DNA from 3 places in the Arthrobacter sp. efr-133-TYG-120 genome. Region 3 is predicted to be linked to each of the others. Evidence: riboswitches for the same ligand, from Rfam matches in the RefSeq annotation. Region 3 holds a riboswitch; each other region holds the start of a gene.
What was found. Region 3 has a riboswitch for cyclic di-AMP ahead of QRN51_RS09460 (M23 family metallopeptidase). Riboswitches for the same ligand answer to the same signal wherever they lie in the genome.
Positions count from the first base shown of each region.

Region 1: it holds a riboswitch for cyclic di-AMP, as region 3 does, so the genes downstream of both, QRN51_RS04210 (aggregation-promoting factor C-terminal-like domain-containing protein) here and QRN51_RS09460 (M23 family metallopeptidase) in region 3, are expected to answer to the same signal.
Region 2: it holds a riboswitch for cyclic di-AMP, as region 3 does, so the genes downstream of both, QRN51_RS05540 (hypothetical protein) here and QRN51_RS09460 (M23 family metallopeptidase) in region 3, are expected to answer to the same signal.

Region 1 is NZ_JARVRI010000005.1:186,095-189,361, reverse strand. Features, by position in the region: gene QRN51_RS04220 (response regulator transcription factor) at 1-138, shown strand, start outside; gene QRN51_RS04215 (sensor histidine kinase) at 151-1,629, shown strand; cyclic di-AMP (ydaO/yuaA leader) riboswitch at 1,794-1,967, shown strand; gene QRN51_RS04210 (aggregation-promoting factor C-terminal-like domain-containing protein) at 1,970-2,707, shown strand; gene QRN51_RS04205 (bifunctional glycosyltransferase family 2/GtrA family protein) at 2,868-3,267, shown strand, end outside.
Region 2 is NZ_JARVRI010000008.1:100,754-104,020, forward strand. Features, by position in the region: gene QRN51_RS05535 (PucR family transcriptional regulator) at 1-502, shown strand, start outside; gene QRN51_RS05540 (hypothetical protein) at 661-1,776, opposite strand; cyclic di-AMP (ydaO/yuaA leader) riboswitch at 1,791-1,936, opposite strand; gene QRN51_RS05545 (flavin-containing monooxygenase) at 2,021-3,145, opposite strand; gene QRN51_RS05550 (TetR/AcrR family transcriptional regulator) at 3,186-3,267, shown strand, end outside.
Region 3 is NZ_JARVRI010000014.1:253,813-257,079, reverse strand. Features, by position in the region: gene QRN51_RS09465 (NlpC/P60 family protein) at 1-520, opposite strand, end outside; cyclic di-AMP (ydaO/yuaA leader) riboswitch at 526-692, opposite strand; gene QRN51_RS09460 (M23 family metallopeptidase) at 838-1,656, opposite strand; cyclic di-AMP (ydaO/yuaA leader) riboswitch at 1,659-1,866, opposite strand; gene QRN51_RS09455 (iron-dependent transcriptional repressor DtxR) at 1,991-2,686, opposite strand; gene serC (phosphoserine transaminase) at 2,958-3,267, shown strand, end outside.

The DNA.
Region 1 (3,267 bases), on a different contig from region 3:
TGGGACTACGATTTCGGCGGCCAAGCCAACATCGTGGAGCTTTACATCTCATACCTGCGCAAGAAGATCGAGGCCAACCACCCGCCCATGATCCACACGGTGCGCGGAGCAGGCTACGTCATCAAGCCTGCCGAATAGCCGGGGCGCCGAATGTCCGCACTCTCGGGTATCCCCCGCCAGACCGACCATAGCTGGTTCAATCCTTCAACCTGGCACTTGCGCACGCGCTTGATCCTTCTCTCCATGGCACTCCTTGTGGCCATCTGCGGTGCAGTCGGGGTGGTCAGCTATGCCTCCATGGATGTGTTCCTCACGAAGCAGCTCGATCAGCAATTGATGCAGGCCTCCCACGGCCGCCCGCCGCAAGGCAACCCTGGCGGCCGTCCGGACCCGCTGGACCCCCGCGGCCAGAGCATCGGCACGCTCAATGCACGCATCCTTGCAGGCCAGGTGAGCAGCGATGCCGGCTTCTTGTCCTCCGATGCCACACGTGCGCCGTTGTCGCCCAGCGACGCCCGAATCCTGTCGGCGCTCCCGTCCGATGGCCGCCCGGTTGATCGCACGCTGTCCACTGGCGGCTACCGGCTGGTGGCCACCGAAACTCCTTACGGCGATGTTGTCATCACAGGTCTCCCGCTCGCCTCGAAAGAGGACACCGAGGCCTCCCTCGTCTGGACCATGGTGCTGGTCTCCTTGGGCGGACTGGTCCTGATCGGGCTGGCCGGAACCGTGCTGATCCGCCGTACCATGCGGCCGTTGGAGCAACTCTCCGACGTCGCCACCAAGGTGTCGAAACTTCCGCTTGACGCCGGTGAAGTGGCCCTCGCGGTGCGTGTTCCGGCGTCGGCGGCCCATCCGAGCACCGAAGTGGGAAGCGTCGGCCATGCTTTGAACCTGATGCTGGACAACGTCTCGAGCGCCCTCGAGGCCCGCCAGCAAAGCGAAACCAAGGTGCGCCAGTTCGTCGCGGATGCGTCGCACGAACTACGCACTCCGCTGACCGCCATCCGCGGCTACACCGAACTCTTGCGCATGACCGAGACGTTCACCGAAGACGGGCGCAAGTCGCTGGGCCGGGTGCAGAGCCAGTCCGAACGCATGACCACCCTCGTGGAGGACCTCCTTCTCTTGGCCCGGTTGGACGAAGGGAAGGCCCCGGAATTCACCGATGTGGATCTCACGCAGTTGGTGATCGAGACCGTCAGCGACGAGAAAGTCATGGCCCCCGAGCACATCTGGCAGCTCAAGCTCCCGGATGAGCCCCTCACGGTCCGCGGCGACACCACCCAACTCCACCAGGTTTTGGCGAATCTGCTCTCCAACGCCCGCAAGCACACCGAGGCGGGAACCACCGTGGTCACGGGCGTGATGCGCTCCGCCGATGGCAGCGCCGTGGTGACCGTGACCGACAACGGCCCGGGCATCCCGCCTGAATTCCAGGGCAGGATCTTCTCCCGCTTTGCCCGTGCCGACGCCGCCCGGTCCGGCTCCGAGGGCACCTCCGGCCTCGGCTTGTCCATTGTGGAATCCATCGTTCAGGCGCACGGCGGCACGGTCGAAGTGGCGTCGCGGCCTGGCCGGACGGAGTTCGCGGTGCGGCTCCCGGCGCTCAGGACTGCCCCGGCCTGACGGGCGAACCAGAAGAGTACGACGCCGGTGCCCGGCACGCGCAAGTCGACGCACCGGCGTCGTGATCTCCGTTACCTAAATGTGACTTAAGCTGGATCCTCCTGTACCGTCGAATAGGTGCGCTGGATCATTCCGGCCACCGCCGGGTAGGCGCCGAGCTCTGCCACTCCCCGGTGCCCAACAGTCCAGGCAGAGACGGGGGACCCAGGTCTCCGGGCAAGCGCTCATGTTGAGCCAGCCCTAGGGGTGAAGCCGTGCCGCCACGTTCCGCTGTGGCCACGGCCGGATGACCTCATCCGAATCCGACAGCTAACTCCGCAGGCGTCGAGAGGCAATCACCATGTCTGATTCCAAGGATCAGTCGCGCCCTGTTGCGCGCCACCGCGGCGAACCTGCCCGGAGAAACAAGTCACGTTCCACGCTGAGGCGAGCCGCCTCGAACCTCGGCACCGGCCAGCGCATGGCAGTTGTTGCCGGCGTCGTTGCCGTGTTCCTCGGCGCAGGCGCTGCCACCCAGGCCGCCGGACAAGCCATCAACGCCCAGGACATGAGCCGCACGTCCGAATCCCGCACGGTGGATCACTCAGCCACGCCTTCGGCCACCGCCACGCCGTCGGCGAGCGCAAGCGCGAGCCCCAAGCCGAGCACTGCGTCGACGCCAAGCCAGGCAGCCGCGCCCGCTCCAGCCGCCATCGCGCCCCAGGCTGCCGCACCGGCCGCACCCGCTGCACCCCCTGCTCCAGCGGCACCGGCTGCACCCGTCGCCGTCGATGATCCCTCCGGCGCCCAGGCCTACGCCGCAAGCATCCTTCCCTCCTACGGTTGGGGCCAGGGCGAAATGTCGGCCCTAATCACTTTGTGGAACAAGGAATCGGATTGGCGCACCACTGCCACCAACGCCTCCAGTGGCGCTTACGGCATTGGGCAGTCGCTGCCGGCCGAAAAGATGGCGTCCGAAGGCGCCGACTGGCAGACCAACTACCAGACGCAAATCCGCTGGGGCCTGAACTACATCAAGGAACGCTACGGATCGCCGTCCGCGGCATGGTCCTTCCACTTGGCCCACAACTGGTACTAAGCCAAGAGCCAACCACAAAGTACGTCGAGGTCCGTCCCTTCCGGGGCGGGCCTCTCCGTTTCTTGGCCAGGCAAGTGATGCGCCACGCTGGTCACACATCCACAGCCACGTCACAGGTTCCGCCTAAAGCCTTCATATTCGGCAACGGCACTCTGGATACATGACGCTCATCGAATCCACCTCCGGAACCCTGAAGGACCCCGCGGTGGTGCCGCCGGGCCTTCCCATCCAACCCAGCACTCCCATCCAGCGCGGCACGGGGCGGCGCGCCCCCGTGGACACCCACACCGCCATCCCCGTCCTCGACGTCACCATCCCCGTCTTCAACGAGGAACGCGATCTCGAAGAGTGCCTGCGCAGGCTTCACGGCCACTTGCGCGAATCCTTCCCGCATGGCTTCCGCATCACCGTGGCGGACAACGCGAGCACGGACGGCACGTTGAAAATCGCGGAGCGCGTAGCCCGGGAACTGCCCGAGCTCGCGGTTGTCCACCTTGACGAGAAGGGACGCGGCAACGCCCTTCGCAAGGTGTGGCTTGCATCGCCGTCGCCCGTTCTGG
Region 2 (3,267 bases), on a different contig from region 3:
CCAGGTCCTGGTCCACTATCAGCTGGAACTCGCCAAGCGCGCCGGCCGAAAAGTGGACCGCGTCATTCTTGGCATCAGCGAGCCGTTTTCGGCTATTCGCCAACTGGGCCGGGCGTACCGGCAGTCGAAGCTCGCGGCCCAGGCTGCCGCCGTCGATCCTCCGCTCGGCGAGCTCGTGGACAGCCGCTCGGCCGGGATCTACCAGTTGTTCGAACGGCTACAGGCGCCCGGGGGCTGGGACGATTCGGGTTCCGTGCACTTCCAGGAGATCGAGGACGCCGACCGCAACGGCGAGCTGCTGCCCGTGCTCGAACTGCTTTACGACAGCGACGGCTCCGTTCAGGATGTGGCCTCGAAGCTCCACCTGCACCGCAGCAGCATCTACAACCGACTGGCCAGGGTCCGCCAGCTTATCGGAGCGGATCCGTTGAATGGCGCCACCCGTCTCGAACTCCACGCAACGCTCAAGGCGCGCCGCTGGGCTGGCCGACCGCGGATTTGAAGCGCAGGTACCGGAAACCGCGCTGGCCTACTTGTTGAACTGCCTCAACTGAAGGCTGCAGCGCCAGCGGTCCGGGCGGTGCTGAATCATCTGCGTCCAGGTGTTCCGGCAGCATCGTCCGTGCCACTCGACGGCAAATGCTCGATGCCCTCCCATCCTCACTGCAGTGCCTTGGTTGCTGCGTCCAGAATCGACCCAAGATCGACGCCCGGTTGGGTAGGCGGTGGCGTCGGTGTGGGGCTGGCCGGGGTCCGCGGCTTCCAAGAACCTGTGGGTGCGGGAGTCGGAGACGCTGGATCCGTCGGATCCGGTGTCGGGGTTGGGCTAGCGGGTCCGGTCGGACCGGGGCTGGGAGCCGGCGCAGGCTGGGCCGGAACCGGGGTGGAAGGAACAGGCGCCGGGGTGAGGCTTGGGGGCAGCGCTGACGGGAGGGCAGGAACCTGAACGGAGATCGATGGTGCAGGGACGCTCGACGATTCGACAGCTACCGGTCCTTGCGGCGAATGCTGCGCCGGGTCCCCGGCCTGGCCGGACTTGGCGCTCGGGGTAGCTGCCGAAGGTGATCCCGCAGCGCTGGGGGAGGTGCTTGGCGTCGTGGAAGGAGCGCCGGATTGCGTGGAGTCCTGGCTGTCTGCGCTGGCAGCGTCCTGGGCGCGGGATTCCTGGCCGAAGAAGGGCAACTCGAGGGCTTGTCCCAGGGAGCCGGCGGCCAACAAGATGCCTAGGGCACCTGTCACCACTGCCATTCGGTTGCTCATCGTCCGGACGGCGGCGGCCTTCTTGAGGACGGCGTGTGGTTCACGGCTGAAGGAGGAACCGGTAAGGGTCGCCGGACCGGCGCCCGCGCGGGTTGCCGCGGGAAGTGCCGTTGTGGCTGCGTTCTCGGTTTTGGCCGACTCTGCTGTCGCGCGAGCCAAGGTCGCAGCAGACACCGTCGGTATGGCCGCAGTGGCCGGCTCAGCTGTCGCAGGAGCCGCGGTCTCGGCAGCGACAGTCGGTATGGCCGCGGTGGCAGGTTCTGCCGCCGCAGCAGGCACTGTTTGAATGGCCGCAGTATCGCTGGCTTCGGAGGCCCGCTTCCGTTCGGCTGCACGGGCGGCCGCGCGCGTGGTGGGTGCCGCCGTCGTCGGGGTTGCGGCGGTGGTGGGTGCCGCCGTCGAACTCAAAGGTTCGGAAGCCGGCGCAGCGATGAACGGTTCGCTGTCTGTGGCCCGACGACGTCCGGTTGGTTTGGTGCTCTCGCCCGCCACTTGGGCACGGCGAGGCTGATCCATGGTTGGGGACATGGTGATTGCCTCTCAACGCCTTCGAGGTTAGCTGTCGGGTTCGGACGAGGCCGTCCGGCCGCGCGTGGCGGCTTCACCCCAAGGGCCTGAAGTGGGCCCGGAGACTCTGGGTCCCCCGTCTCTGCCGCGGGTCTGGCGGATTCCGGGTTGCGGCAGAGCTCGGCGTCAACCCGGAAGCGGCCCGGTTGGGGACTGGGTCGCCCCTCGACGTTACAACAGCCGGCATGCAAAGTCACATTTGAATAACGGGCGCGGTGACCCGTTTTTGCCCGGCCTGGCCGGCGATGAGTCCCGCGACGTGTTCGGCGTCGCGGCCGACCCCGCCCACGAGGCCGGAGGTCAACCCGTATTGGAAGGGCATGCCCGCAAAGAACAGTCCTGGGAGTTGTTCTACGGCGCCCCGGAGGGTGAGCGGCCAGCCGTCCTCATCCGTGGGAAGTCCTTGGATCCAGCCAAAGTCCGGTTGGTAACCAGTAGCCCAGATGACCGTGGACACCGGTATCGCGTGACCTTCATCGGTCAGGGGTTGGCCATCGCGCGTGCCCTTCAGGCGTGGTAGGCGGGTGACTCCCGCGGCGTCGAGCTCCCGCGTTGAGGTCCGGATCAGTGGCGCGCCATGCTGGGTGAACCCGAGCGCGACCTTGCGGCCGACAGGGGTGGATCTGTTCAGCACCTTGTGGATGAAGAGCCACCAAAGCCCGCCGGCGTATCGCGTCACGGGGCCTGGAATGTGGAACGGAGGGTTTCCTGCGATGTAGGTGCGGTGCGTGGGTGCGAGCTCCAGGGCGATTTCGACGCCGGAGGTGCCGGAGCCGACCACCAGGACATCTCCGGGCGGAATTGAGTCCGGGTTGGAGTATTCCGCTCCGTGCAGTTGGTGGATGCCTGGATCGAGATCCCTGGCGAACGCCGGGACCCGTGGCTGTGTATTCGGGCCCGTGGCAACAACAACGTTTCTCGCCAGGATCGACCCGGCGCTCGACTGCACCCGGAACCGGCCGTCCTCCCGCTCGATGCCGACGACGCGGGCGCCATGGCGTACCGGGAGTTCCCAGTTCGTGGCGTAATTCTCGAGGTATTCGGCCATGGTGTCTTTGCCGGGAAAGGTCCCCCGGGCGGCTGGAAACGGCAGGCCGGGAAGGGAATCGTGCTGCGCCGGGGTGAAGAGACGCAAGGAATCCCATCGGCTCCGCCACACGTCGCCGACGCGGGCCTGCGAGTCCAGGATGAGGAAATCTTGCCGGTGTTTCTTCAGGTGGTATCCGGTGGCGAGCCCCGCCTGCCCGGCGCCCACAATTACCGTGTTCACTGCCTCATTGCTGTCCATCGCGAAGCCTCCTGAGGTGTCCGAGGTCATTAGAATAGCATTCCAGTCACTGGAATGCTATTCTTTTTTCGTGGAAATCCGGCACAATGACAGGCGCTTAGCTCAAGCTGTCGCAACCAAAGCTGCCGTGGTGGAGGCCGCCCGTCAGCTGT
Region 3 (3,267 bases):
CCAGGGAGTTCGAGGCCAGGGCAGTGCAGTCCTGGGCAACGCCAAGCTGAGCGTAAGCTGCGGCAGCAATCGCTGCGCCCTTGCCGCTGGCAACCTTCGTGGCGGGCGAAACAGCAGCGGTCACAGAAAGCGTCGAGGAGCCGGTAGCGGCACCCGTGGCAGCCTGCGAAGCCGGAGCGGCTTCCTGGGTGGCAACCGGAGCTGCGACAACCGGAGCAGCTTCGGTTGAAACCACCGGGCGTTCGTACTTGATGGCGACGGAGGAGTCGGCCGAAATGCTGGCTTGGGCGATGGACTGGACTTCCAGGGCGGAGGTCGAAGTGGACTCGCGGGGAACGTTGGTTTCTGCAGCGTTGGCTGCGATACCGCTAGTGAGCACCAGACCGGAAGCAGCTGCGATAACGGCTGCCTGACGGCCTACGCCACCGGCGTTGCTGCCGACAGTCTTAGCGATAACGGCAAGCGAGTTGGTCTTGGTGACCGCGGCACGGTGGCGCGCAACAGTAGAGCGTGAAGACACGTTAAGAGGCCTCTCCCTATGCCCGCGAGGTAAGCTGTCGGATTCGGATGGGAGTCATCCGGCCACACTCCTCCCTCTCGGAAGTCGTGCGACTTAACCCCAAGGCCATCGGTGAAGATGACCAAAAGTGGGTCCCCCGCCTCTGCCAGACGATGTTTTGCGAACGGAACCTCGGGCAGTGGCAGAGCTAGGCAATCCACCCGAGTGCATCAACTCTCTAAAAGTTGATGCGAGTTAGACGGTACATGAGTTTTGGCTGAATGTCACATTCAGGTCACGGAGCGTGACAAGCATGCGAGAGACTTCCATCGGATTGGCTACAGCCAGCCCAGGGGGTCAACGACGTCGCCGTTGACCATGACTTCAAAGTGGAGGTGGCAGCCCGTGGAGGCGCCCGTAGTGCCGCTCAATGCGATGACATCGCCTCGGCCAACCGTTTGGCCCACCTGGACGTTGAACGACGACAAATGGTTGTACGTGGTTTCCAGGCCGTTGCCATGGTCCACCACAATGCGGTTTCCGCCGCCATACGGATGCCAGCCGGCGAAGGTGACCTTGCCGGCCGCGGCAGCATGGACCTGGGTGCCGCACTGGGCCACGAAGTCCTGTCCGCGGTGGAACTCCCCCAACCCGCCCGTGATGGGATTCACGCGGTAGCCGAAAGGCGAGGCCGTGGTCAGGGTGTCCAGGGGCGCCCCCAGGGTGCCCTTGGAGGACGAGGTCTTGATGGTGCCGACGGACTGTGCGCTCAAGAGCTGCTTGAGCTTGCTATCCGGATCCGCAGTGGTTGACACTGCGGCACGGCTGAAGTCGATCGTGGCGCTTGCCGCGGCCGGAATCTCGGGCTGGGTGCCCACAGCCGAGGCGGCCTGGCTTGAATCCGCCGCGGCAGTCATGGCGCCGGTGCCCGGCATGGCGACTGTCAGGATGAGGCCCGTCGTAGCGAGGGCCACTCCGGCCTTCTGTCCTGCTCCGCTCGCGGCGGCGAATTCGGCCATCTGCCGCAAGGGACCCTTGCGGCGGCGAAGTTCGCGATGGGGATCGCGCGGCCGCTCGTGCTCGACGGCGCTTGTGCTCCGCAGCTCAGCAGTAGGACCGGACGCGCGCCTGCGGCCCCTGGTGTTCTGCGTGGTCAAGGTTTTCCTCTCTGGCAAGCCTGCGAAGTTAGCTGTCGGATTCGGGCCAGAGAGATCGTGGACCCGGTCCGCGCGAAGGGCACGAAACGCAAGGTACCCGGAGGGGCCTTGCGTTGTTTGCACTTCCGCTACGGACTTCACCCCAAGGCCGTCTTTCGACAGCCGATGGTGGTTCCTCCGTTTCTGCCAGTGAATGGACTAATCCACCTGATCCGCTGGCAGAACTCGGCTTCGGATCAGGTAACGCTTTGGTATCGGCGCCAGTATTTAACTATAGGGGATTAAGCCCCACGGTAATAATTTCGTTATCTTTGCGGGCGACCCCGCCGGGCGGCTAGGCGACCGTGACAAACACGTGCGAGGCGACCTCAGGCGGCAGCTCCAGCGCGCCCTCGATATTGGGCACGCGAACGGAAATGTACTCCCCCACGCGCTCCAGGGACACCCTGGCGCCCGGGCGGATTCCGCCCTCGTCCAGCTGGACCAGAAGTTCCGGTTCCACCTGGATCGGTTCAGCCAGCCGGCTGACGGTGACCCGGTTTTCAGGTGAATATTCGTTCATCGCGTCAACAAGGTTGACCACGCCATCCGTAAAGGCGTGGGACGCGGCTCCACCCAGCGCTTCGAGTCCGGGAATGGGGTTGCCATAGGGCGATTCCGTGGGGTGGTCCAGCAACTCATAGAGCCGCCGTTCCACGCGCTCACTCATGACATGCTCCCAACGGCACGCTTCATCGTGCACGTAGGCCCAGTCCAGTCCAATGACATCTGCCAGGAGCCGTTCGGCGAGCCTGTGCTTGCGCATGACCTCGGTGGCGCGTTTCCGGCCCGTTTCAGTCAGCTCAAGGTGCCGGTCGTTGGACACAATCACCAGGCCGTCGCGCTCCATCCGCCCGATCGTCTGGGAAACGGTGGGGCCGGAGTGCCGCAAGCGCTCGGCGATGCGGGCGCGAAGAGCCACGATGTTCTCTTCTTCAAGCTCCAAAATGGTCCGAAGATACATCTCAGTGGTATCGATCAGATCCGTCATCCAGCTCAGCTCCTCGAGCGCAGTATCTTGCGTATTTTCGCCAGCTCCAAGCTTAGCTTATTTGGAATTACTCCGGATAATTCCGGCGCTTGTCCACCGCCCGGTCCGCCGTCCTCTCCTGAGCCGGCGGAACAATGGTTTCCACGTGGCGGACTATGACACCTTCGGTTCTGCCCCCGACTGCGGCGTCAGGCAGAATTGGGGAGTCGAAGGGGCAGCTTGCCACCTGCCACGACCCATCTAGGCCGCTACTTCACCATTGGAGCATCCCGTGAGCGACAACAGCATCACCATCCCCGCCGATTTGCTGCCCAAGGACGGCCGCTTCGGCGCCGGGCCCTCCAAGGTCCGCCCGGAGCAGATCGAGGCCCTCTCCGCCGCCTCGACAACGATCCTCGGCACCTCCCACCGCCAAGCACCCGTCAAGAACCTGGTGGGCTCCGTCCGCGAGGGACTTAGCCAGTTCTTCCGTGCGCCCGAGGGCTACGAGGTGATCCTCGGCGTCGGAGGCTCCACCGCGTTCTGGGACGTCGCCAGCTTCGGCCTGGTCGAGAAGAAGGCCCAGCACCTCTCCTTCGGTG